3 regions of the Sphingobium sp. B8D3A genome follow, and region 1 is predicted to be linked to each of the others. Evidence: riboswitches for the same ligand, from Rfam matches in the RefSeq annotation. Region 1 holds a riboswitch; each other region holds the start of a gene.
What was found. Region 1 has a riboswitch for cyclic di-GMP ahead of M2342_RS06845 (autotransporter domain-containing protein). Riboswitches for the same ligand answer to the same signal wherever they lie in the genome.
Positions count from the first base shown of each region.

Region 1 (7,240 bases):
AGATCGACGAAGAGCGGCGGCTTCGCCGGATTGGGCGAGAAGGCCGCCGCTGTCGCAAGTGGCCCTGCATATTTGAACGGGAGGCCTCGGGCAGCCTGAGGGGATGCAAGATCGTTGATCTCCCTCACTTCTTTTGCGGTCAATCCCTGCGTTCCGAGAGCGCTCAGGCAACAGGGCGACATCATGTAGAGAACGCCAAACCGCCCTGGGCGCTTCATGCCAATGCGCGCGACGCCGTAGCCGCCCATGGAATGCCCCATCAAGCCACGCGCGGCCGCCTCTGGAATCGAGCGGAACTCCCGGTCGATATAGGCAGGCAGTTCATCCGCTATGAATGTCTCGAAGTCGCCGGTGACAGTAGAACTGCCATAGAAAGATCCGCCATACTCATTGCTCCCATCGGGGAACACGACAATGACCTCCGGCACTCCCGCAGCAAAAGCTGCAGCGATCCGCCTGGCCGCATCGAGTTTCTGCATCCAGCTTGCTGCATCGATGGAGAAGCCGTGCAGGGCGTAGACGACAGGGTATCGCCGCTTGATGTCGCGGCCATAACTCGGGGGAAGAACGACAAAGACCTCGCGCTCGGCGGAGGTCCCCAGAAGATTGCCGGCAATGGCTTGTGAGTGCACCAACCGTCGCTCCACCCGAACCTGGGTGTTGGGGGCTTCGGCCTGGCTTGCGATGGATGGAGCGGCGGGAGCGGCGCCAGCGGCCAGCGAGGCAGTGACAAGCCCAAGGCCACCCAACAATCGCATCTTCATATCTGAATCCTCTCTGATCGCCAGGCCAGGAGCGGTTGCTCACGGCCAACACTGCATGCGAGGCCGGTCGGCGCCAGTCGCGCTTACTTCACTATAAACATATGTTTACATGTTTTATTGGTCAAGCAGCTCGGTTTTGAAGGTGGCTTGCATCCAGGGTCGGGACGAAGAACACACAACGCGCCATGCTAAAGGCTCGAAAAGTGGCGCGCATCGTCGTTGACCGTCATCCGCCAATGGCTGAGGTCACGGGGCTCGCTTGATCCTGCCGGGCACCGCGCCGCGGTGGTGTCGACGCGCGGTGCACTGGGCCTCGATCATGTCGGCGACCGCAGCGCCGCAGCGGCAACCTATCCGAAATTATCGCGGACGCTGCCTTCCGCTTGGACGATCGCGAGGGTTGCTTGTCCCTCCTTAATTGATTTTTCGAGACATAGTCCTCCGGCTCCGACCGGTAGGGGATGCACCGTTGGCATCTGTGCCGGGGCCGGCTATCGGCGCTGTACCGAGCGATGGATGATCTGATGGAAGTCGAGCCGTTTCAGGCCATAGAATTGAGCAAGTTGGCCTATCGCCTGGGCGCGGAGGGGCGATCGGTTCTCCATATGGAGTTTGGCCAGCCCTCCACGGGGGCGCCGCAGGCCGCGTTGGACGCTGCGCGCCACGCGCTCGGCATCGATCCGATGGGCTATTGGGAGAGTCCTGCGCTGCAGGCGCGGCTCGTCCAGCTCTATAGGGAGCGGTACGGCATGGCAGCCGAGCCGGATCAGTTCCTGCTCACCTGCGGCGCCTCGCCGGCATTGGTCCTTGCGCTGAGCACCCGGTTTAAGGCGGGTGATCGGATCGCCATGGCCCGGCCGGGCTATGTCGCCTATCGCAACACGGTGCGCGCGCTCGCCATGACGCCGATCGAGATCGAATGCGGCGAACAGGCGCGCTTTCAGCTGACGGCGCGCGCGCTCGCGGCGCTGGATCCGGCACCGCAGGGTGTGATCGTCGCCAGCCCGGCCAACCCCACCGGAACGATCATCGCGCCTGCCGAACTGGAGGCGATTGCGCGGCTCTGCCGGGAGCGCAGCGTCGCGATCATCTCGGACGAAATCTACCATGGCCTCAGCTATGGCGAACCTTGCCGCTCGATGGGGGAATTCGCACCGGATGCGATGATCGTCAGCAGCTTCTCCAAATATTACTGCATGCCCGGCTGGCGGCTCGGCTGGCTCTATGTGCCGCGCGCCATGGTCGAGCGGGCACGCGCCTATATGGGCAGCCTGTTCCTGACCGCGCCATCGATCAGTCAGCATGCCGCTTTGGCGGCGCTGGACTGCACGTCAGAGCTGGAAGCGCATCGCGCCACTTATGCCCGTAACCGGGACATTCTGCTGGACGCCTTGCCAGCCCTCGGTCTGCGACGCATCGCGCCGCCGGATGGCGCCTTCTACATCTATGCGGATGTCAGCGACTTTACCGATGATAGCCCTGCGTTCTGCAAGAAGCTGCTCCTGGAAACCGGGCTCGCCATGGGGCCGGGGCTCGACCATGATCCGGTCAATGGCCATCGGTTCATCCGGCTGAGCTTTGCGATCACGGAAGCCGAAGTGCAAGAGGCAGTGCGGCGCCTTTCGGCGTGGTTGCCCGACCAGCGACGGCTGTAACGATCACGTCGCGGGGGGCAACCATATTTTAGAGCAACGGATGCAGCGCAATCGACGTCGTGCTTGCGTTGAAGTTAACTATAGTTATCGGCTTAACACGGCCGGTTATGACCCCGCTCCAGACCGAGGGCGACAATTTTCACACGACAAATCAGCTGCATGGCTCCGATCTGCATGCGCGCCATCTCGACAAGGCCGGGCTTTTTTGTTGCGCTGCCGCTCAGCTAACGTTAATATTCCTCCTGAAGATGACGGCTCCGCCCCACGGGCGTTCGTTGCCTTCGACAAGGGCAAACTGTCGGTAACGGCGGGACGCAAAGCCTCCGGCCCCAATGGGGTAGCGGGGCTACCGGGGGATGAAACAGAGCATTTTCGGATATCGTGTGTAGCCTGCTGTGAGAAGGTCATTGGGTTCGTTTGAACCTCAGGCTGCGCTCCCTGTCGTCGCGCTTCGATCCCTGTCTCAAATCCCGTTGAACCGCACCTGCATGGCGGTTTGCCCTTCACATCATCTGGGCGGTGGGCCCACACGAGGGGATTTCGTAATGCAGGGTAAGGCAATCAAAACGCGCAGCGCCGTTCGGCAGGCTCTCAAGGCAGGTCTGTTCAGCAGTGTCGGTATCGCGGGGCTGCTGGCGGGCGCATCGGTCGCGCAGGCCGATACCGGAGTTTGCGAAGTGACGGGTGATGTCACGCTTTTTTTCTGCGATACGTCGTTGGTTAAGGCTCGTATTGAAGGAGGCGATACCAGCCTCACCGTGAATGGCGCACAGGTCGAGGAGAGCATCACAGTCGATGGCGTGAGCTACTATACGTGGGATAACACAATCCCTGGCGACATTACCTCGACGCTCCTCATCACCAATTCCACGATCAGCACCACTAATAATGGCGGCGTAAACGTCAGTTCCAATATCGTGGGTCGGAACGACATTTCGGTCACCTTGGGCCCGGACGTCACAGTGGATAGCGTGGGTGGCAACGGTGGCATCTGGGTGCGCAACCAGGTTGCGGGTGACATCATGATCCAGAACGATGCGGCGCTGACCGTCTCCGGCGTGAACACCAACGGCATTTCCGCGACCACCAACGCTGGGTCGGTGAGCGTCACCAATAGCGGTGCCATCACGGTCAACCCAACGGTAAACCCCGCAGACTTCACGCAGCGCGGGATTTACGCCGACGGCGGCTACAATGATGTCGAGCCGGTCGAGGTGACGGTGACCAACACCGGCCAGGTGCAGGCTCAGGCAGCGGGCATCCGCGTCGTCAATTACAACGGTCTTGCGAAGATCACCAACAATGCCTCGGTATCGTCGGTCAACAATCAGGCACTTGTCGCCTGGACGCCGGACGGCGAAGTGGTGATCGACAATCAGGAGCAGGGCATCGCGACATCGGAGTCCGGGCCGGCGATCCAGGGCGCCTCGCAGATCGGTGACATCACCATCACCAATGGGGGCCTTGCAGAAGGCGAGACCGGTATTCTTGCCATAGCGGGCTTCGATCCGGATGAGGCAGGCTCCGGCGCCATCACCATCACCAACACCGGCACCGTCACCGCCAGGTCCGGCAGCGCCGTTCAGGCGCGCACACCGGTCGGCAATGTCGTCATCGACAATAGTGGAACGCTGCAGGCGAATGGCGAAAGCGCGGCTGTGGATGCAGACGCGGTCAGCGGCACGGTCCAGATCACCAATTCCGGGTCGATCCTGGGTGAAACCGCTATCGTCACCAACAATGCGCCGACCACAATCATCAACTCGGGCGTCATTGCAGGGGGGGCTTCGTCCGGCCACGCCATTCTGATGGGTGCCGGCGACGTGACACTGGAACTGCGTGCCGGCTCCAGCATCACCGGTCTCGTCGCGGATGCGGATATCGCGAGCGGCACCAACACCCTGGCCCTGGGCGGCATCGTCGACTCGTCATTCGATGCCGGCCTGATTGGCGTGCAGTATAATGATTTCGATGAATTCGTGAAGGTAGGGGACGGCACCTGGACGCTCACGGGGACAGGAACGACCGGCTGGACAGTCAAGGAAGGGACGCTGAACGCAGGCAGCAATGGCGCATTCGGCGTTGGCCAGGACTATGTCGTCGAAGGTGGCGTGCTGGGCGTGGGTGGTTCGCAGAATGAGGTGACCTTGGGCTCGCTCACTGTCGCGCAAGCAGGCCTCGTCGGCACCGACGGGGGCGTGCTCGTGCTCGATCAGAGCAGCGACACCGTGTTCGCTGGCGAGTTGATCGGCGGAGGGACGTTCGTCAAGGCGGGCGAAGGCGTGCTCGCGTTCACCGGTAACGGCTCGCCCTTCAATGGCGCGCTGGATGTTACCGGCGGTTCATTTAACCTGACTGGCAGCCTCGTCACGACTTCGGTCTCCGTGGGCGGCGCCGAAATTGCTTCGCTCAACATCGTGAGCGGCGGTACGCTCAATTCCACCGAGGGCTTGATCGGCATGGGAGGAACGACCGGGGCCGTCACTGTCTCTGGCGAGGGGAGCTGGAGCAGTTCCAGCTCCATACAGATCAGCCGTGACCCCAACTCCTCCGGTTCGCTGACCATCATGAATGGCGGCTCGGTCGAGACGGTGAATGGCAGCATCTACATGGGCGCGGGCGGCTCGATCAGCGTCAGCGGTGAAGGGTCGGCGCTTCGGGTCGGTACGCTGCATTCCGAACTGCCGGCCGACTGGGTTTCGGCCGATGGCTGGTTCAGTGCGGATGAGGGCAGCATCTCGGTGACCGACGGTGGTTTGCTGGAGGCTGACGGCAGCTATATCGGCGGAAACGGGTCCGGCACGGCGACGATGATCGTCGACGGTGCCGACACGGTGTGGCGCAACGGCCTCAGCCTGTACATCGGCGGCACCGGCAACGACACCGTTGGCCAGGGCAATGTGACGGTGTCCGGCGGCGCAGAAGTCACGTCCTACACCAGCGCGCTTGGCGTCGACACCGGCTCGAGCGGAACGCTGACCCTCACCGGCGAAGGCACGACCTACAGTGTTCTCGCCCGTAACGGTTACGCCGGCAACATGCGGGTCGGCTACAGCGGCACGGGCACCGCCACGGTTTCCAACGGCGCCCTGCTGTCGGCAGCCGCCCTGATCGATGTGGCGAGCCAGGAGGGCAGCAGCGGTACGCTGACCATCGAGGCGGGCGGCCGGGTCACCGGCGAATCCCTGCGAATCGGTGGGGCTCAGTCCGCTGTCGGTAGCGTCAGCGTCGATGGAGCAGGCTCCACGCTTGAGATCGGCAGCGGTCGCATCGGTATCGGCATCTCTGGCGAGGGCACGCTCATGGTCAGCAATGGCGCCTCGGCGAGTTCGCAAGGTGCGATCATTGGCTGGGAGTCGACCGGTCAGGGCACGGCTACCGTGAGCGGCGCGGGCAGCACGTGGACCAATGACGGCATTCTCTACGTCGGCAACGTCGGCGAAGGAACGCTCAACATCGCGCAGGGCGGTCGGGTCACCAGCACGGATGGCTATGTGGGCACCGTCAGCGGCTCCACAGGCGCGGCGAACATCAGCGGTGCCAACTCGGTCTGGGACATGAGCGGGCTGTTCATTGCCGGCAACGAGGCGGGCGCACAGTCGACGATCTCGATCTCCAATGGCGGCACATTGCGCGCGGTTCAGGGCACGCTGGGCAATCTCACGGGATCGCAGGCGAGCATGATCGTGACCGGCGCTGGCTCGACCTGGAGCGCCTATAATGATGGCCTGACGAACTGGGCAGGTTACATCAATGTCGGCCTGTTTGGCAGCGGCACGCTGGAGGTCTCGGACGGCGGCAAGGTAGAGGCGGTGCGCGTCTACATCGGCAATGATGTCGCCTCGAGCGGCAGCGTAACGGTAAGCGGCGCAGCTTCGGCGATCCGGACAGAGGAAGGCCTCTATATCGGTGCCGAGGGGGCCGGCGTCCTGACCCTGGCCGATGGCGCAGACCTCAGCGCCCAGGTGATCAAGATCGGCAATCGCGCCGGCTCCACCGGCACGCTGAGCATCGGCGCGGCGGCAGGCAGTGCGGCCCAGGCGGCTGGTGTGATCAACGCCGTGCAGGGCATTCAGTTCGGTGCCGGGGCTGGCAAGCTGGTCCTGAACCACAGCGGGATCGATTATGCACTTGCCGCCAGTCTGTCGGGCAATGGCGTGGTCGATGTTCTTGCGGGCAAGACGGTGCTGACCGGCGATGGCAGCGCCTATACTGGCGCGTTGAACGTGAACAGCGGCAAGCTGGTGCTGGCCAACGTGATGAATGCCAACTCGACCGCGATCGCGGCGGATGGCACCCTGCAGATCGGTAACGGCGGAACGGCCGGTACGCTGGTTGGCGACGTCCACGCCAACGGCACGTTGGTGTTCAACCGCAGCGATGTGTCCAGCTATGGCGGCAGCATCACCGGGCACGGCACGATCGTGAACGCCGGGTCGGGCCGGTTGGTACTGGCCGGCGATAGCAGCACGTTCGCTGGCCAGACGAAGGTTGATGCCGGGACGCTGCTGCTCACGGGCAAGCTCAATGGTGCCGTGACCGTCAACGCCAATGGCACGTTGCAGGTTGGCGATGGCGTCCGCAATGGCGAGCTGACCGCCAGCACGACCAACGACGGCACGCTGATCTTTAATCAGGTTGCAGACTATGATTACACGGGCGCTCTTTCGGGCAACGGCAGCCTGATCAAGCAGGGCGAGGGCACGCTGCTGCTCTCGGGCGATTATGGCTATACCGGATCGACGGTGGTGCAGGCGGGCCGGGTGCGGCTGCTGGCGCAGCTCGACAGCGCGACCGATCTGGTCGTGGACGATGGCGAGT
Region 1 is NZ_JAOQOS010000001.1:1,490,685-1,497,924, forward strand. Features, by position in the region: gene M2342_RS06835 (alpha/beta hydrolase) at 1-764, opposite strand, end outside; gene M2342_RS06840 (pyridoxal phosphate-dependent aminotransferase) at 1,289-2,419, shown strand; cyclic di-GMP riboswitch class I at 2,699-2,773, shown strand; gene M2342_RS06845 (autotransporter domain-containing protein) at 2,965-7,240, shown strand, end outside.

Region 2 (7,240 bases), 970 kb from region 1:
AACGATATCGTCGCCCACCTGAAGTGCGGGAAGCGCATCCGATAAAGATGCCCGGTCAAGGACAACCTCAAGCAGCAAAAGTTGAGTATCGTCAGCGGCCAGTTCGCCGCTGTCCGCCCAAAGAGGAGTAGGCTGAGCAGTGGCGATCATGAGCATCAGTCCAATCCACAGGCTACGGCAAGGAGATCTGGCTCTGCGCAAGTATCTTCCCCGGAGCTGTATCTTGGTCGGTGAACACGACGCTGATTTGCTCGCCTCGCTGCGGATGAGAGCGCAGAGCGATCTTTACCTGTCGCCGCTCTATCTCAGGATAGACACCGATCCCCCGCACGACACCCAACGGCTCGTCCTCACGGCGCGCCTTCGCCTTTCGGATTTCGATATCGCCGAAAAGGGAATTCGGCCCACGCCTCACAAGGTCAAAAGTGACGACTGGCATAGGGCTGTTCAGCTCAGACCCCGGCCCAGGGCTCTCCATCGTGAACCGTGTGTTTTCGATCGCGGCCTCAACCTGAGGCGTGCCGATACGCACGATCACAGGGATGGAAATCCCAAGAACAGATGCGATGCGGAACGAAACAGCACCGGGCTCAGCATTCGCAGCCTGATCGGCGGTTAGGCCCGTGTCAGGTGGCGGCACCGCCGTCACCGTCAGATGCGTGCGATATTCGCCGGCGGGCCAGTCGCCGGTGCCACCTGCACGAAGACGGATTGTCTGCCCCATCCCCGGCTTGAGCAGCACGCGCCTGGGCGTCACCAGCATCATGGAACGCGCGGATTGAAGCTTGGCACTGAGGTCTCTCACCTCCGGCGCGCCGTCTGCTTCATCCGTCGGGCGGATCTGACCGGTGGGCAACATGACCCGGTCGACAAAGCTGATGTCATATACCCCGGCGGCAGTCCCTTGGTTGAAGAGGAATATGCTCGACGTCCGCCCCAGCCGATCAAAGGTGATCCGCTTTGGATTGATGTTGAGGCTGGCGCTCCCGCCGGCCTGCTCTGTCGTCGCAGGCTGGGCAGAAGAGGAAGTGCAAAAAGCGGATGGGAAGGCGCCAGCGACCAACGCGATAGCGATAGCGATGCTCTTGCGTTGGTTCGCAGATCGCGTGAGACGCGTCACGACGCCTGGGAGAGTCATCACCGGCGTCTCTCGCTCATTCATATTGCGCCAGGACCAGCAAAGGCCCGCCGTCGGGCCCGTAGCTGTCGCGCAGCGCTTTCAAAAGAAATGGAGGAACAGACAGAAGGCCATCGCCGCTCAGCCGGCCCATGAGGACATCCTCGAAACCCGAGGGGCCGGCTTCAAAGGACGGGAAATTATCATCGCTCAGCGTCGCCATCGGGACACTAAGCGAACCCCCTGCGCCTGGCTGGACGAATGCTTTTGAGACCAGGAGCGAAAACGTCTGGTTGCTGCCCCCGGCGATTTGAATAGGAGCGGCCATCGAAAGCCCGGTGTTTTGGTCGCTCTCGTTTGACTGCGGCCCTGGCGACAAGATCATGACCCGGAGGCTCGACTGAAGAACCAGCACCGGCTGCAGAACAATGTCCTTCGCCGATTGCGTGATCGAAGCTGGCTCCACGATCGAAACCTGGCCTTTCGCATTCGCTTCCGCCGCGTTCGCCTGTGAGGCTGCAAGCGCCGCGCAAAGGCACAGCGCTCCCAGCGCAGGAGCGGTCGCCAGCAACAGGCGCGCTCCCATCCGGATGGATGATGAGACCGTCACGAGACGCTCCTGTCACAGGTCAGTTGTAGGCGACGGTCGCCGTGAAGGTGCCCGAGTAATTGCCAGAGGCCTGCGTATTGGGCAGGGAGAAGCTACCGCCGACGCCGAAGGTCGCGGTGCCAGCTGTGCCGATGGAGCTGGACAATGTGCCTGTTGCGGCACTCGGCGTCAGGGTGACGGTGATCGTGCCGCCGGGCGTACCGGTCATGGAGAAGCTGGCGGGCACCGAGATCGAGAAAGTCTGCCCCCCTTCACCCGAGACCGTATAGGCGGCGCGCGACGTCGTGCCACCAGCGGCAACGGCGTCGCCGGAACCAGACAGGCTGCGATTGCCCGTCGAGGCATCGACAGTGACCGTGTTGGTCCCTGCTACCGAGGGTTTCACGATCGTGCCGAACGCAAGGTCGCTGGTTTTTGCGATCGAGATCGGCTGAACGATCCGGGCTGTACCCGTGGTCGACACAGATGCTGAGGACTGAGCGTAGCTTGCCGCCGGGATGGAACCCAGAAGCGCAATTGTCGCGATAGACTTCAAGTTCACGAACATGACGATGTCTTTCTCTTACTTGATATGCACATGAATTTAATCGGAAAATATTAGACTCCGCCTACCTTAGAGTCCCTCGGGCGACTGCGTTTCGCGGAGCTTTGGATTGCAAGCGCGTGCATCTGGCGAGCCAGTCGCAAGCGACTGGATCACGTGATGATCGGTACTGGTGCTTGCTGACCGTCGCCAAAGACGGGCCGTCGCCCGACGAGGGCGTAAAGGATCTGGAAGGCGCGAGGACGACAGGTCCACAATAGTTCTCCGTTTCGGTAACCCCGCTATCCCTGTGAGGGACCGGAGGCTTTGCGTCCCATCGTCGCCGATGGTTTGCCGTTTCGACCGAGAATCTCGGGCGCTATTAGGTAAATTTTGATTTAACTATTATACGCTACGCAGTCAACGCTTATGTGGTGAACGACCAGATGGAGAATTGTGCGACTACTCCCATGTTGAACCGCAGATCGAGTAGCCGGATTAGGAGCGCGTTTGTTTTCAATGAAATAAACGTGAGGTTTGCGTCATCAGAGCCTAAGCAAAACGCCAAGAACTTCGCGGACTGAAGCGAACCGACGATGCGGTTAGCTCGCGCCAAACCGAATTCCATGAGAATGTATTTCGTTGCCGTCGCTATGATCCCGACGAATTACACATCCGGGCTAAATGCCAAGGCCCCTCCCGCGAAAAACGCCGCTTGGGCTCCTCTCCCCTCGCTTCGCCTGTCAGGGCGTGGAGCGCGCGACGCTGCCAAGCGTCGGTTCTCATCTAAGCGCTTCTGCGGTGGGCCGCTGCCTCAAGATGTCGGCGCAATGCCGGAGGGCGACGAAAGGCAGGCTTGAAAAGGTCTTCGTGCTACCGGCCCACCGCTATGTCAGAGCAACCGCCTCAACCACAGAGCCCACGAAATTCCGGCTGACCTGCTGGCCAGACCGGGCCAGTCGGCGCACCTCGGGTAGCCGGGACGCTTCATATCGCGCGAGTGCGGCTTTGGGGTCGGCCTGCAGGACCGCCGGGTCGAGGCAGCGCGCGAGGGTGAGAGCATCTTGCGCGGCGGTTGCAAAGCCATTGCCTGTCATCGGCGTGCAGACATGGGCAGCGTCGCCAACCAGACACATGCGGCCGGCGACAAGGCGGTCCGGACAATATTCCACGACCGGTGTGCCGAGCACCGCTTTGCGGGCGATACATTCCAGGATCGCGTCGCGCCAGGGCGATGGCCAGTGCCGGCGCGCCAGTGCGGCCAGCTCGTCGAACAATTCATCCGGCATGTCGCTCGGGCGCAGCGAATGCCGCGCCAACGGGCCCTCGACCGCCCCTGTTCTACGCAGGATTGCGTTATGTCCGGCGTCGTACCAGCCCCAGCCGACCCGGCGGCGGCCACGCTCCGGACTGCCATCGGCGGCTGTCAGCGGAAAGCCGAGAAGCACATAGGGCTCGGACTCGAGAAACTCCAGATTGGACGGAAAGCGGACAGACAGCGCCGACTCTTCGGCAAAGCCGACCCAGGCCAGATACTCCGCGAAGACGGCATCCGGACGCTCCGGACTGACCTGCCGCCGCACAACGCTCTGATAGCCGTCCGCGCCGACCAGCACCTTGCCGTCGAACCGCCGACCATCGGCGGTCCTTGCCCAGGCCCGATCCTCCGCCTCTCCCGTCGCTTCCACACGGGCGTTCTGCAGGACGACAATGCCGGCCTCGTCCGCCGCTGCGCGCAGACCGCGATAGACCGATTGCCATGCCTGAACGCCCGTCGCGAGCGCGCCCGTAGCGTGAGGACGCCCGGTCAACTGCTCAAGCAAGCCATAGCCGACCTGCAGCGCTGCCCCGGTCCGGTCGGTATCGGTCGAGCGCTCCAGCAACGTGATCGAGAAGCCATGTCGCGACAAGGCGAGGCCGGTCATGAGGCCGGCGAGCGAACCGCCGACGATCAGAATGTCGCTCATCCGCTCCGCGCTTGCCGACATCAGCTTTTCGGCGTCACCCAGACCTCGACGGGGGCGACGAACTTGCCGGGCGCCGGTTTGCCGACCTGCACGCGATCGATCGTCACCAGCTCGCCGCTTTCCAGATTAAAGCTGGCCCAGGGCTTGGGCATGCGACCGAAGGTCATTTTCTGAACGGGCTGGCCGGTGGCCGAATTCATGATGGTTGCGATGACACTCATGGCCCAGCCGATAGCCATCACGGCGTGCTTCGGTCCAGTGATATTGATAGCCTGCCGACGCCGCGCGGGTACATCCGACGGGGTTCGTTTGAAATTTCGCTTTTCCGTGCGCTGATAGGTCCCGTATCTCGCGCCGACCCCGTCGTCCGGCTAAGCTAACGGGAAACTCGCTAGCCAATATAGTCTTGCGAGCGAAATTCGCTCGCGCCGGCGCCCGACCATCTATCCATCTCAAAATAACGAAAGATACGAAAGCATTTGACTTTCGTTAGTTAGTGCTGCGAAAGTCGCTTCATGGCTATTGAGTATGATGTTCTGGTCGTTGGGGGAGGCATAAACGGCGCTGCGATTGCGCGCGATGCGGCGGGCCGTGGCGCGCGTGTCATGCTCGTCGAGCAGGACGATCTCGCCGCGCACACCTCCTCGGCCAGCACCAAGCTCATTCATGGCGGGCTGCGCTATCTCGAGCAATATGAGTTCCGGCTGGTCGCCAAGGCCCTGGCGGAGCGGGAACGGCTGATGCGTGCGGCGCCGCACCTCATCCGCCCGCTGGAGTTCGTTTTGCCCCATGATCGCGGCATGCGCCCCATGTGGATGATGCGCATCGGCCTGTTTCTCTATGATCGGCTGGGCGGGCGCAGCAGCCTGCCCCACTCCCGGGCGATCAGGCTGGCCGGGGATGGCTATGGCAGCGCCATTCAATCTCGATTTGGCCGCGGCTATGTCTATGCCGATTGCTGGGGCGACGACAGCCGCCTCGTCGTCGCCAACGCGCAGGATGCCGCCGAGCATGGCGCGACGATCCTCACCCACACAAAATGCCTCGCCGCACAAAGGGATCAGCATGGCTGGCGCGTGTCCTTGCAGGGCACTGACGGCACGCCGTTCTCCGTGACGGCGCATGTGCTCGTCAATGCCACCGGCTCCTGGGCCGCTGATTTTCTGCCCGAGCGGGCCGGCGTTGCGGGCGCGGGCACATTGCGGCTGATCAAGGGCAGCCACATCGTCACCCGCAAGCTGTATGAGGGCGACCATGCCTATATCCTGCAGAATCCGGACAAGCGCATCGTCTTTGCCATTCCTTATGAAAACGACTTCACGCTGATCGGCACGACGGATGTGGAGTGGCAGGGCGCGCCGGACGTCGTGACGATCGACGCCGCCGAAACGGATTATCTCTGCGACTCCGTGAACCGCTGGTTCGCAACGCAGATCACGCCGCAGGATGTGATATGGAGTTTCGCTGGCGTGCGCCCGCTCTATGACGACGCGACGACCAACGCGTCGGAGATCAGTCGCGACTACGTCCTCTCGCTGGATCATGCCGGGGGCGCGGCGCCGGTGATGAGCGTTTTCGGCGGCAAGATCACCACGCACCGCGCGCTGGCCGAAGAGGTGATGGACAAGCTCGCCCGGCACCTTCCGAGCCTGCGACCGGCCTGGACAGCCACCGCTCCGCTGCCCGGCGGCGACCTGGGCGCGGGAGGGCTGGACGGCCTCATTGCCGGCCTGCGGGAAAAGGTCGGCTTTCTCGGCGAAACCACCATCCGCCGCCTGGCGGAGAGCTATGGCTCACGCATCTTCAAGCTGCTCGCAGGCGTGAAGACGGCCGACGATCTCGGGCAGCATTTCGGCGCCGGGCTCACACAAACCGAAGTGGATTATCTTCTCACGCATGAATGGGCACGCTCGGTCGACGATATTGTCTGGCGTCGATCGAAACTTGGCCTGCATATGCGCAGGGAAGAGGTGGCGGTGCTGGAAGCCTATCTCGCGGATCATGCGAGGGTGGACGTCAACGCCGTCGGATAAATGACAATCAATAAACGTGGAGGGGCCAATGTCACCGGGGAAGGCATTTACTGGAGAACTGATCTCCGAATGCATTGCAGTGTTCATCATCATCACCATCGGCTGTTCTGCCGCCGCGATGTATTTTCTCTATGATCCAAGCCCTTACAGCACAGCCTATTTCGGGGTGTGCATCACCTGGGGTCTTGCCGTCACCATCGCCATCTATGTGACCGGCGCCGTCTCCGGCACGCACGCCAACCCGGCGGTGACCCTCGCGCTCATGATCTATCGGGGCTTCCCCGGACGCAAGGTCGTGCCGTTCTGGCTGGCGCAAATCTTCGGCGCATTTCTGGGTGCCGCGGTGGTCTATATGATGTTCTCACCGGTGATCGACGCGTTCAACGCCACGCAGGGCGTGGAGCGGGCGGCCGGTGGCGGCGCCGGTGTGTTCTTCACCGCGCCGGGGGCGCACATCACGCCGATCCGGGCGTTCTTCAACGAGATCGTACTGACCGGCTTCCTGCTGCTCGGCATCTTCGCGATCACCGAGGAATATAACACGCAGGCGCCCGAGGCCAATTCGAGCGCGCTCATCATCGGCCTGCTGGTCGCCATGATCGGCGGCGGCGCGGGGTATCTGGAAGGGTGGCCGATCAACCCCGCGCGCGACCTTGGTCCCCGCATTTTCGGCTATCTGGCTGGCTGGGGCGAATCCGCTTTCCCGGGGCCAGGCAATTACTGGTGGGTGCCCATCGCCGGCCCGTTCTGCGGCGGCGTGCTGGGCGCCAGCGTCTATCATTGGCTGATCCGGCCATTCCTGCCCGCACGCCACAAGCGCGTCCTGCAGGAGACGATCCCCGCCGAGGCAGACGCGGCCAACTGACAATCGCGCCGCGCAGCCGGCGACCACAGGAGAGCAATCATGGCCCAGCCACCTTATATTCTCGCGATCGACCAGGGCACGACTTCGACGCGGTGCATCCTGTTCGATGCCGCCGCCAATCCGGT
Region 2 is NZ_JAOQOS010000001.1:515,760-522,999, reverse strand. Features, by position in the region: gene M2342_RS02575 (hypothetical protein) at 1-156, opposite strand, end outside; gene M2342_RS02570 (hypothetical protein) at 173-1,120, opposite strand; gene M2342_RS02565 (hypothetical protein) at 1,155-1,727, opposite strand; gene M2342_RS02560 (DUF4402 domain-containing protein) at 1,747-2,190, opposite strand; cyclic di-GMP riboswitch class I at 2,540-2,616, opposite strand; gene M2342_RS02555 (FAD-dependent monooxygenase) at 3,138-4,217, opposite strand; gene M2342_RS02550 (hypothetical protein) at 4,238-4,438, opposite strand; gene glpD (glycerol-3-phosphate dehydrogenase) at 4,733-6,250, shown strand; gene M2342_RS02540 (MIP/aquaporin family protein) at 6,279-7,115, shown strand; gene glpK (glycerol kinase GlpK) at 7,155-7,240, shown strand, end outside.
Region 2: it holds a riboswitch for cyclic di-GMP, as region 1 does, so the genes downstream of both, M2342_RS02560 (DUF4402 domain-containing protein) here and M2342_RS06845 (autotransporter domain-containing protein) in region 1, are expected to answer to the same signal.

Region 3 (7,240 bases), 650 kb from region 1:
CCGGTTACCGGCGCCAGCAAGCCGCCATTGGTCGTGGTGCCGGCGCCTGCGCCTGCACCGGCTTCGACGCTGCCGCCAACGCCTAGCGCACCGCCGACCGAGCCGACCGTGGCACCGACCGTGCCAAGCACGCCGCCATTTACGTCGCCGCCCGTGGCCGTTCCGCCGCCAAGCACGCCGCCGCCTGAGACGTCACCGCCCACGCCCACGGCGCCACCGACAGACCCGACGGTCGAACTCACCGCGCCAAGCACGCCACCCACGGCCCCCGCGCCACCGCCGGGCAGGGACGCGCCGTTCGGCAGCACATTGGCGTTGACCAGCGCCGGATCGCCGCTCCCCAGCAGCTGATTGCCGCCGAGCGCGACATTCAGCAGATTGTCGGAAATGCCGCCGGTGGGCGCCGTAATGTTGGTCACGCGCACATCGGCGATGCCGTTCACGGTCGCCAGCGCGGTATTGCCTGCGTTCAGCACGCCAGCGGATGCGAGCGTGCCCGTCGGTTGGGTGTCGCCGAGCACGCCGACGCCGATCGCGCCTGCGGTGCCGTCAAGACCGTTGGTTACGGTGCGACCGCCAACGTCGATGGACACGACATCGCCGACCACGCCTTGCGCGCCTTGCAGCAGCAGCGTGCGGCCTTCGCCGGCATCGACCAGCACCGTGCCGGTGTCCTGCAGCACCCGCGTGATCGTGCCGGTTACGGGCTGCGTGACTGGCAAGGCAGCGGCGATGGGGGTGGTCACGCCTTGCTGGCCGTCCGCGACGCCGAGCACGGCGTTGCCGGCCGTCGCCAGAACCGGGGAGACCTGCGTGACGACGCCTCCAGCCAGACCGCCGCTGGTGCTGCCGCCGCCATCGGCCGATCCGCCGCCCCCGGTATTCCCGCCGCCGGTGTTCCCACCGCCCGTGTTCCCGCCGCCCGTGTCAGTGCCGCCGCCGCCATTGTTGCTGCCGCCATCGCTGCTGCCGCCCGACCCGGGCGCCGGCGAGCCGACATTGGCGTAGCGGGAATAACCGCTGGTCTCGCAGGCGCTCAGCAGCATGGCGAGCGCGGAGCAGGCGGCTATGGCGGGCATGGCCCGGCATAGTCGTGACGTTCTGTTGGATCGTAATGTCGTCGTGGAAAGAACCTGAGCCATTGCGTCATCTCCTGTCAGGCTTGCAGCCGGGCTGGAGACGGAGCTATCCGATGGCAGGCCCACGTAGCGCGGAGCGGTGTGGAGCGATCATAGCCAGAGCGAGGCGTAGACACGCACACACAGCTCCGACCTCGGCTCCTTCGGCAACCCCGCTACCTTGAACCCAAGGCCGGAAGCTTTGCGTCACGGCGTCACCACCGCTTTGCCATTATCGGGATCGGAGTGATCCTGCGCTTGAAATGTCAAGCTCTGGAAAAGGTTCATGGAAAAGAGTCTGAACTTAACTTTTATCATGCCTGGGAGAACGTGCCGCTCGAGCGGGACCGTCCTGGCTCCCTTCGTCGCACCGGACTCGACAACCCCGTCGAGGAATTCTATACCGTCCGATATGGAACAGACCGCCATCAGGGGTCGGCCCCGCGAATTTTGCTGCGAGCAGGCGCTTGCGGCCGCTTTGCGTGTGTTCTGGACAAAGGGTTATGAGGGCGCGTCGCTCAGCGAGCTGACGGACGCGATGGGGATCACCCGCCCGAGTCTCTATGCCGCGTTCGGCAACAAGGAGGCCTTGTTCCGGCAGGCGCTCGATCTCTACGAGCGGGAGAAGCTGGCCTATATCGGTCCGGCTTTGGATATGCCCACCGCGCGCGGCGTGGCGCAGCATCTGCTCGATGGCGCGCTCTCCACGATTGCCGGCAATGGCCAGCCCACCGGCTGCCTCAGCGTGATCAGCGTCACCGCCTGTGGCGCGGAAGCGCAATCGATCCGTGAGGAAGTGCTCAAGCGCGGCGAGACCGTGAAGCGGGCATTGGTGGCCCGGATGCAGCGCGCCATCGACGAGGGCGAGTTTGTCGGGCCCGCCGATGCGGAAGCGATCACGAAATATCTCATCGCCGTTTTGCAGGGCATGGCGGTTTTGGCTGGCTCCGGCACCACACGGGAGGAGCTGGAGCGCGTTGCCGAGACGACTATGGGGATGTGGCCTAGCCGCTGAAGCGCCTGGGGACCCAAGACCGATTTTGCGCGCTGCAAAATAAAATATCGGTCGGTACAAAAAACCGGGTTGACGCCTGAACATCCGATTAATATACCAGTCAGTACAGAAGGCATGGGGGTGCGTGCGGCTTGGCCGGGCGCGTTCTGCTTGCCCGACTTGATTTGACAGCAATTTCATAGGTTCTGGTTTCGGGACGGACGCGCCGGTCGCGCACCGTCTTTCCCGGATCGATCCCTGGCATCCGCGATGCGCGCGCCCGGCAGCACTGGCTGTCCGGGGCTGCCCCGTCGTGCCTGCCGGGGAAGCAGGAGGAGACACGGTGATGGCATATCTGGATCTGAGAGATGGCGGGGCACGGGCGATGGTCCCGGGTGTCACTGCATCGGAGGCTGCAAGCCTTCAGGTGCAGGATGGCCACCTCCTTCCGGTCGAGTGGACGATTGTCCGCCTGGCGCGGGAAGACGGGTTGTCTTCGCTGCGCGAGGAGAGCCGCCTGGGCCGCCTGCTGCGCCTCGTTTTCGGCTTCCGCCGGGCCATGCCGCTGGCGAGCGCGCGCCTCGAAGCGCTGCGACGCATCGCGGTGCTGAGCTGGCACCATGGCTACAACATCGCCCCGTCCGAGCTCGGTCGCTTTTACGAGGCCGGCTACACGACCCATCAATATGAGACGCTGCTCCGCCACATCGGGGCCCTGCGTCTGTCGATCAAGCGGAGGAACCGCGCATGAACATGCTCAAGAAACTCAGCCCGGCGGAAGCCACGCCCATCGAAGGTGGCACGACGCGGCGGCGCTCGCTGACCCGTGCCGCCTGGGTGGCGCTGCCGGTGCTCGCCATTGCCGGCGGTTACGCGCTGATGCGCCCGTCGCCCCCGGCGCAGGCCGCGATGGCGGCGCCCACCGTCACCGTCTCGGCGCCGCTCGCGCGCGAGATTATGCTGTGGGACGATTATGTCGGCCGGTTCGAGCCGAGCCGCGCGGTCGAGGTGCGTCCGCGCATTTCCGGCCAGATCACGGCCGTGCATTTCACGGACGGTCAGATGGTCCGCGCCGGCCAGCCGCTCTTCACCATTGATCCGCGCCCCTTCCAGGCCGCGCTGGCCGAGGCGCGTGCCGGTGTCGCCACGGCCCAGAGCGATCTCGCGCTGGCCCGCAGCGATCTTGAACGTGCCGAACGACTGGTGGCGGTGGAAGCGGTCTCCAAGAGCGAGGTCGACCGGCTCCGTGCCCGCGTCTCGGCGGCATCGGCTGCGCTGGCCGGTGCGCAGGCCCGTGCCCGCAGTCGCGCGCTGGACCTTGAGTTCACCACCGTGCGCGCGCCCATTGGCGGCCGCATCTCGGATCGGCGGATCGACCCCGGCAACCTCGCCTCATCGGGAGAGGGCGCATCCGGCACGTTGCTCACCACCATCAACGCGCTCGATCCGATCTACTTCACCTTCGAGGGGTCCGAAGCGCTGTTCCTCAAGACCAAGCGTGATGCCGATGCCGACGCTACGCCGGTCGAGATCAAGCTGCAGGATGAGAATGCCTATCGCTGGAAGGGCAAGCTCGATTTCACCGACAACGGCCTGGATCCGCGCTCGGGCACCATTCGCGCCCGCGCCGTGCTGCCCAATCCCGATCTGTTCCTGACGCCCGGCATGTTCGGCAATATGCGGCTCTCCACCGGCTCTGCCACTCGCGCGCTGTTGGTGCCGGACACCGCCGTGCAGACCGATCAGGCGCGCAAGACGCTGCTCGTCGTCGGCAAGGATGGCACCGTCGCCGCCAAGCCGATCGAGCTTGGGCCGGTTGTCGATGGCCTGCGCGTCGTGCGGGCCGGGCTGGATCCCGCGGATCAGGTGGTGATCGTTGGCACCCAGCTCGCCATGCCCGGCGGCAAGGTGCAGGTCCGCAAAGGCCGCATTGCGCCTGAGACGCAGCCGGCGACGCCTGCCGCCGCCACCGCGCTGATGTCCGGCCAGGCCACCTTTACGCGCTAGATCAGGATCGGCTTCGCCTGAAGCCGATCCTGATCCGGTCCCTTTTGCTTTCCGCATGTCCGAGCCGTCAGGTGAAGCCGCCTGACCCGGACATGCTCTGAGCGCTGCCCCGAGGAGAGCTCCTCATGCGTCTGTCCCGTTTCTTCATCGACCGGCCGATCTTCGCGGCGGTCATCGCCGTCATCATCACGATCATCGGCGCGATCAGCTATTTCTTCCTGCCTGTCTCGCAATATCCCGAGGTGGTGCCGCCGACGGTGACCGTCTCGGCCATGTATCCCGGCGCCTCTGCCGAGACCGTGGCGGAAACCGTTGCCAGCCCGATCGAGCAGGAGATCAACGGCGTCGAGAACATGCTCTATCTCTCGTCGCAATCGACGGGGGACGGGCGCGTGGTCGTTACCGTCACGTTCAAGCAGGGCACGGACCTCGATGAGGCGCAGGTTCTGGTGCAGAACCGCGTCGCCATTGCCGAGCCGCGCCTGCCGCAGGAGGTGCAGCGCCTCGGCATCGTTACCAAGAAGACCTCGCCGGACTTCCTGCTGGTGGTGAACCTCATTTCGCCTGATGGCTCGCTCAATCGCGAGTATATTTCCAATTACGCGCAGACCCGCATCAAGGACCGGCTGGCCCGCATCGAGGGCGTGGGCGACGTGCAGCTGTTCGGCTCGCGCGATCTCTCCATGCGCGTGTGGATCGATCCGCGCCGTGCGGCGGCGCTGGGTCTGACGGCCGGCGACATCGTCTCCGCGCTGCGCCAGCAGAATGTGCAGGTTGCGGCCGGCACGCTCGGCCAGCCCCCCTCGGGCGGATCGGCCTTCCAGCTCAATGTCGAGACGCAGGGTCGCTTCACCGATCCGCAGCAGTTCGCCAATGTCGTCATCCGCACCGACGATCAGGGCCGGCAGGTCCGCGTTTCCGATGTCGCCCGTGTCGAACTGGGCGCCGAGGATTACGGCACGTCGGCCTACCTCGGCGACAAGGACAGCGTGATCATCCCCGTCTTCCAGATGCCGGGATCGAACGCGCTGGCCGCAGCCGAGGCGATCAAGGCCGAGATGAACGTCCTGGCCAAGGACTTCCCGCAGGGCCTCGAATATCGCATCGTCTACAACCCCACCGAGTTCATCCAGAAGTCCATCGACGAGGTCGTGAAGACGCTGGTCGAGGCGGTGATCCTCGTCGTGCTCGTCATCATCGTCTTCCTGCAGAAGTGGCGGGCGGCGCTGATCCCGGTGCTGGCGATCCCGGTCTCGCTCATCGGCACCTTCGCGGTGCTCGCGGGCATGGGCTATTCGATCAACAACCTGTCGCTGTTCGGCCTCGTGCTCGCCATCGGCATCGTCGTCGATGACGCCATCGTGGTGGTCGAGAATGTCGAGCGCAATCTGGAGAACGGGATGACTCCGCTCCAGGCGGCGCGCACCTCCATGGATGAGGTGGGCGGGGCGCTGATTGCCATCGTGCTGGTGCTGTGCGCCGTGTTCGTGCCGACCTTGTTTATCGGCGGCATGTCCGGCGCCTTCTACCAGCAGTTCGCGATCACCATCTCGGCTGCGACGATCATCTCGCTGGTCCTCTCGCTCACCCTGTCGCCCGCCTTCGCGGCGCTGCTGCTGCGGCACCGCCATGCCCTGCCGGAGGGCGCGCCGCGCTGGCGCCAGCTCACCGAGCGGGCGGGCGATGCGTTCAATCGCGGGTTCGACCGGTTCAGTGCCCGCTATGCGACCCTGACCGCGCGGCTGGTCCGCCAGCCCAAGAAGATCATGGCGGCCTATGTCGGGCTGATCGCGGTGACCGTCGCTGCGCTGGTTTACACGCCGTCGGGCTTCATCCCGGCGCAGGACCAGGGCTATTTCTTCACGATCATCCAGCTGCCGCCCGGCTCCTCCACCGCGCGCACCGATGCGGCGATGAAGAAGGTCGCGGAGCGAATGCTGCCCATTCCGGGCATCACCAACGCTGTCATGCTCTCGGGCTTCGACGGCGCCTCGGAGACGCGCAACGCCAGCTCGTCGGCGGCGTATTGGGTGCTCGATGATTTCGACGAGCGGGCCGCCAAGGGCCAGACCATCGACAAGCTAATGGAGGAAGCCCGCAAGGCGACCGCCGACATCAGCGAGGCGCGCCTGATGATCGTCAAGCCACCGCTCATCCGCGGCATCGGCTCGGCGGGCGGCTTCCGCCTGATGGTGCAGGATCGCGAGGGCGCCGGCTACAAGGCGCTCGAGCAGGCGGCCTACAGCGTCATCGGCCCGGCCAACCAGACGCCCGGACTCTCGTTCGTCTACACCTTCTTCGACACTGCGACGCCGCGCATCTTCGCAGATATCGACCGCGAGAAGGCGCAGATGCTCGGCGTGCCTCCCGAGCGGGTGTTCGAGACGCTGCAGATCTATCTGGGCTCGGCCTTCGTCAATGACTTCAACCTGCTTGGCCGCACCTATCGGGTGACCGCGCAGGCGGACGAAGCCTTCCGGCGCACCACGGCGGATATCGCCAGCCTGCAGACGCGCTCGGACTATAACCAGATGGTGCCGATCGGCTCGATCGCCACCTTCCGGGATACGACCGGGCCGTATCGGGTGCAGCGCTACAATCTGGCGCCCGCTGTCGCCATCGATGGCGATACCGCGCCCGGCGCATCCTCGGGCCAGGCGCTGGATGCCATGGAGCAACTCGCCAATGCCAATCTGCCGCGTGGCTTCAGCCATGAGTGGACCGGCATCGCCTATCAGCAGAAGACGGCTGGCAATACTGCAGGCCTCGTCTTCGGCCTCGCCGTGCTGCTCGTCTTCCTGGTGCTGGCGGCGCAATATGAGAGCCTTGTCATGCCGCTCGCGATCATCCTGATCGTGCCGATGTCGGTGCTGGCGGCTCTGGTGGGAGTCAACCTGCGCGGCATGGACAACAACGTCCTGACGCAGATCGGCATGATCGTGCTCGTGGCGCTGGCTGCCAAGAATGCGATCCTCATCGTCGAGTTCGCCCGCCAGGGCGAGCAGAACGGCATGAGCACGCTGGATGCCGCCGTCCACGCCGCCGGGCAGCGCCTGCGGCCGATCCTGATGACCAGCTTTGCGTTCATCCTGGGTGCGGTGCCGCTGGTGCTGGCCACCGG
Region 3 is NZ_JAOQOS010000001.1:841,299-848,538, forward strand. Features, by position in the region: gene M2342_RS03755 (hypothetical protein) at 1-1,142, opposite strand, end outside; cyclic di-GMP riboswitch class I at 1,282-1,359, opposite strand; gene M2342_RS03760 (TetR/AcrR family transcriptional regulator) at 1,531-2,133, shown strand; gene M2342_RS03765 (hypothetical protein) at 2,459-2,863, shown strand; gene M2342_RS03770 (efflux RND transporter periplasmic adaptor subunit) at 2,860-4,119, shown strand; gene M2342_RS03775 (efflux RND transporter permease subunit) at 4,245-7,240, shown strand, end outside.
Region 3: it holds a riboswitch for cyclic di-GMP, as region 1 does, so the genes downstream of both, M2342_RS03755 (hypothetical protein) here and M2342_RS06845 (autotransporter domain-containing protein) in region 1, are expected to answer to the same signal.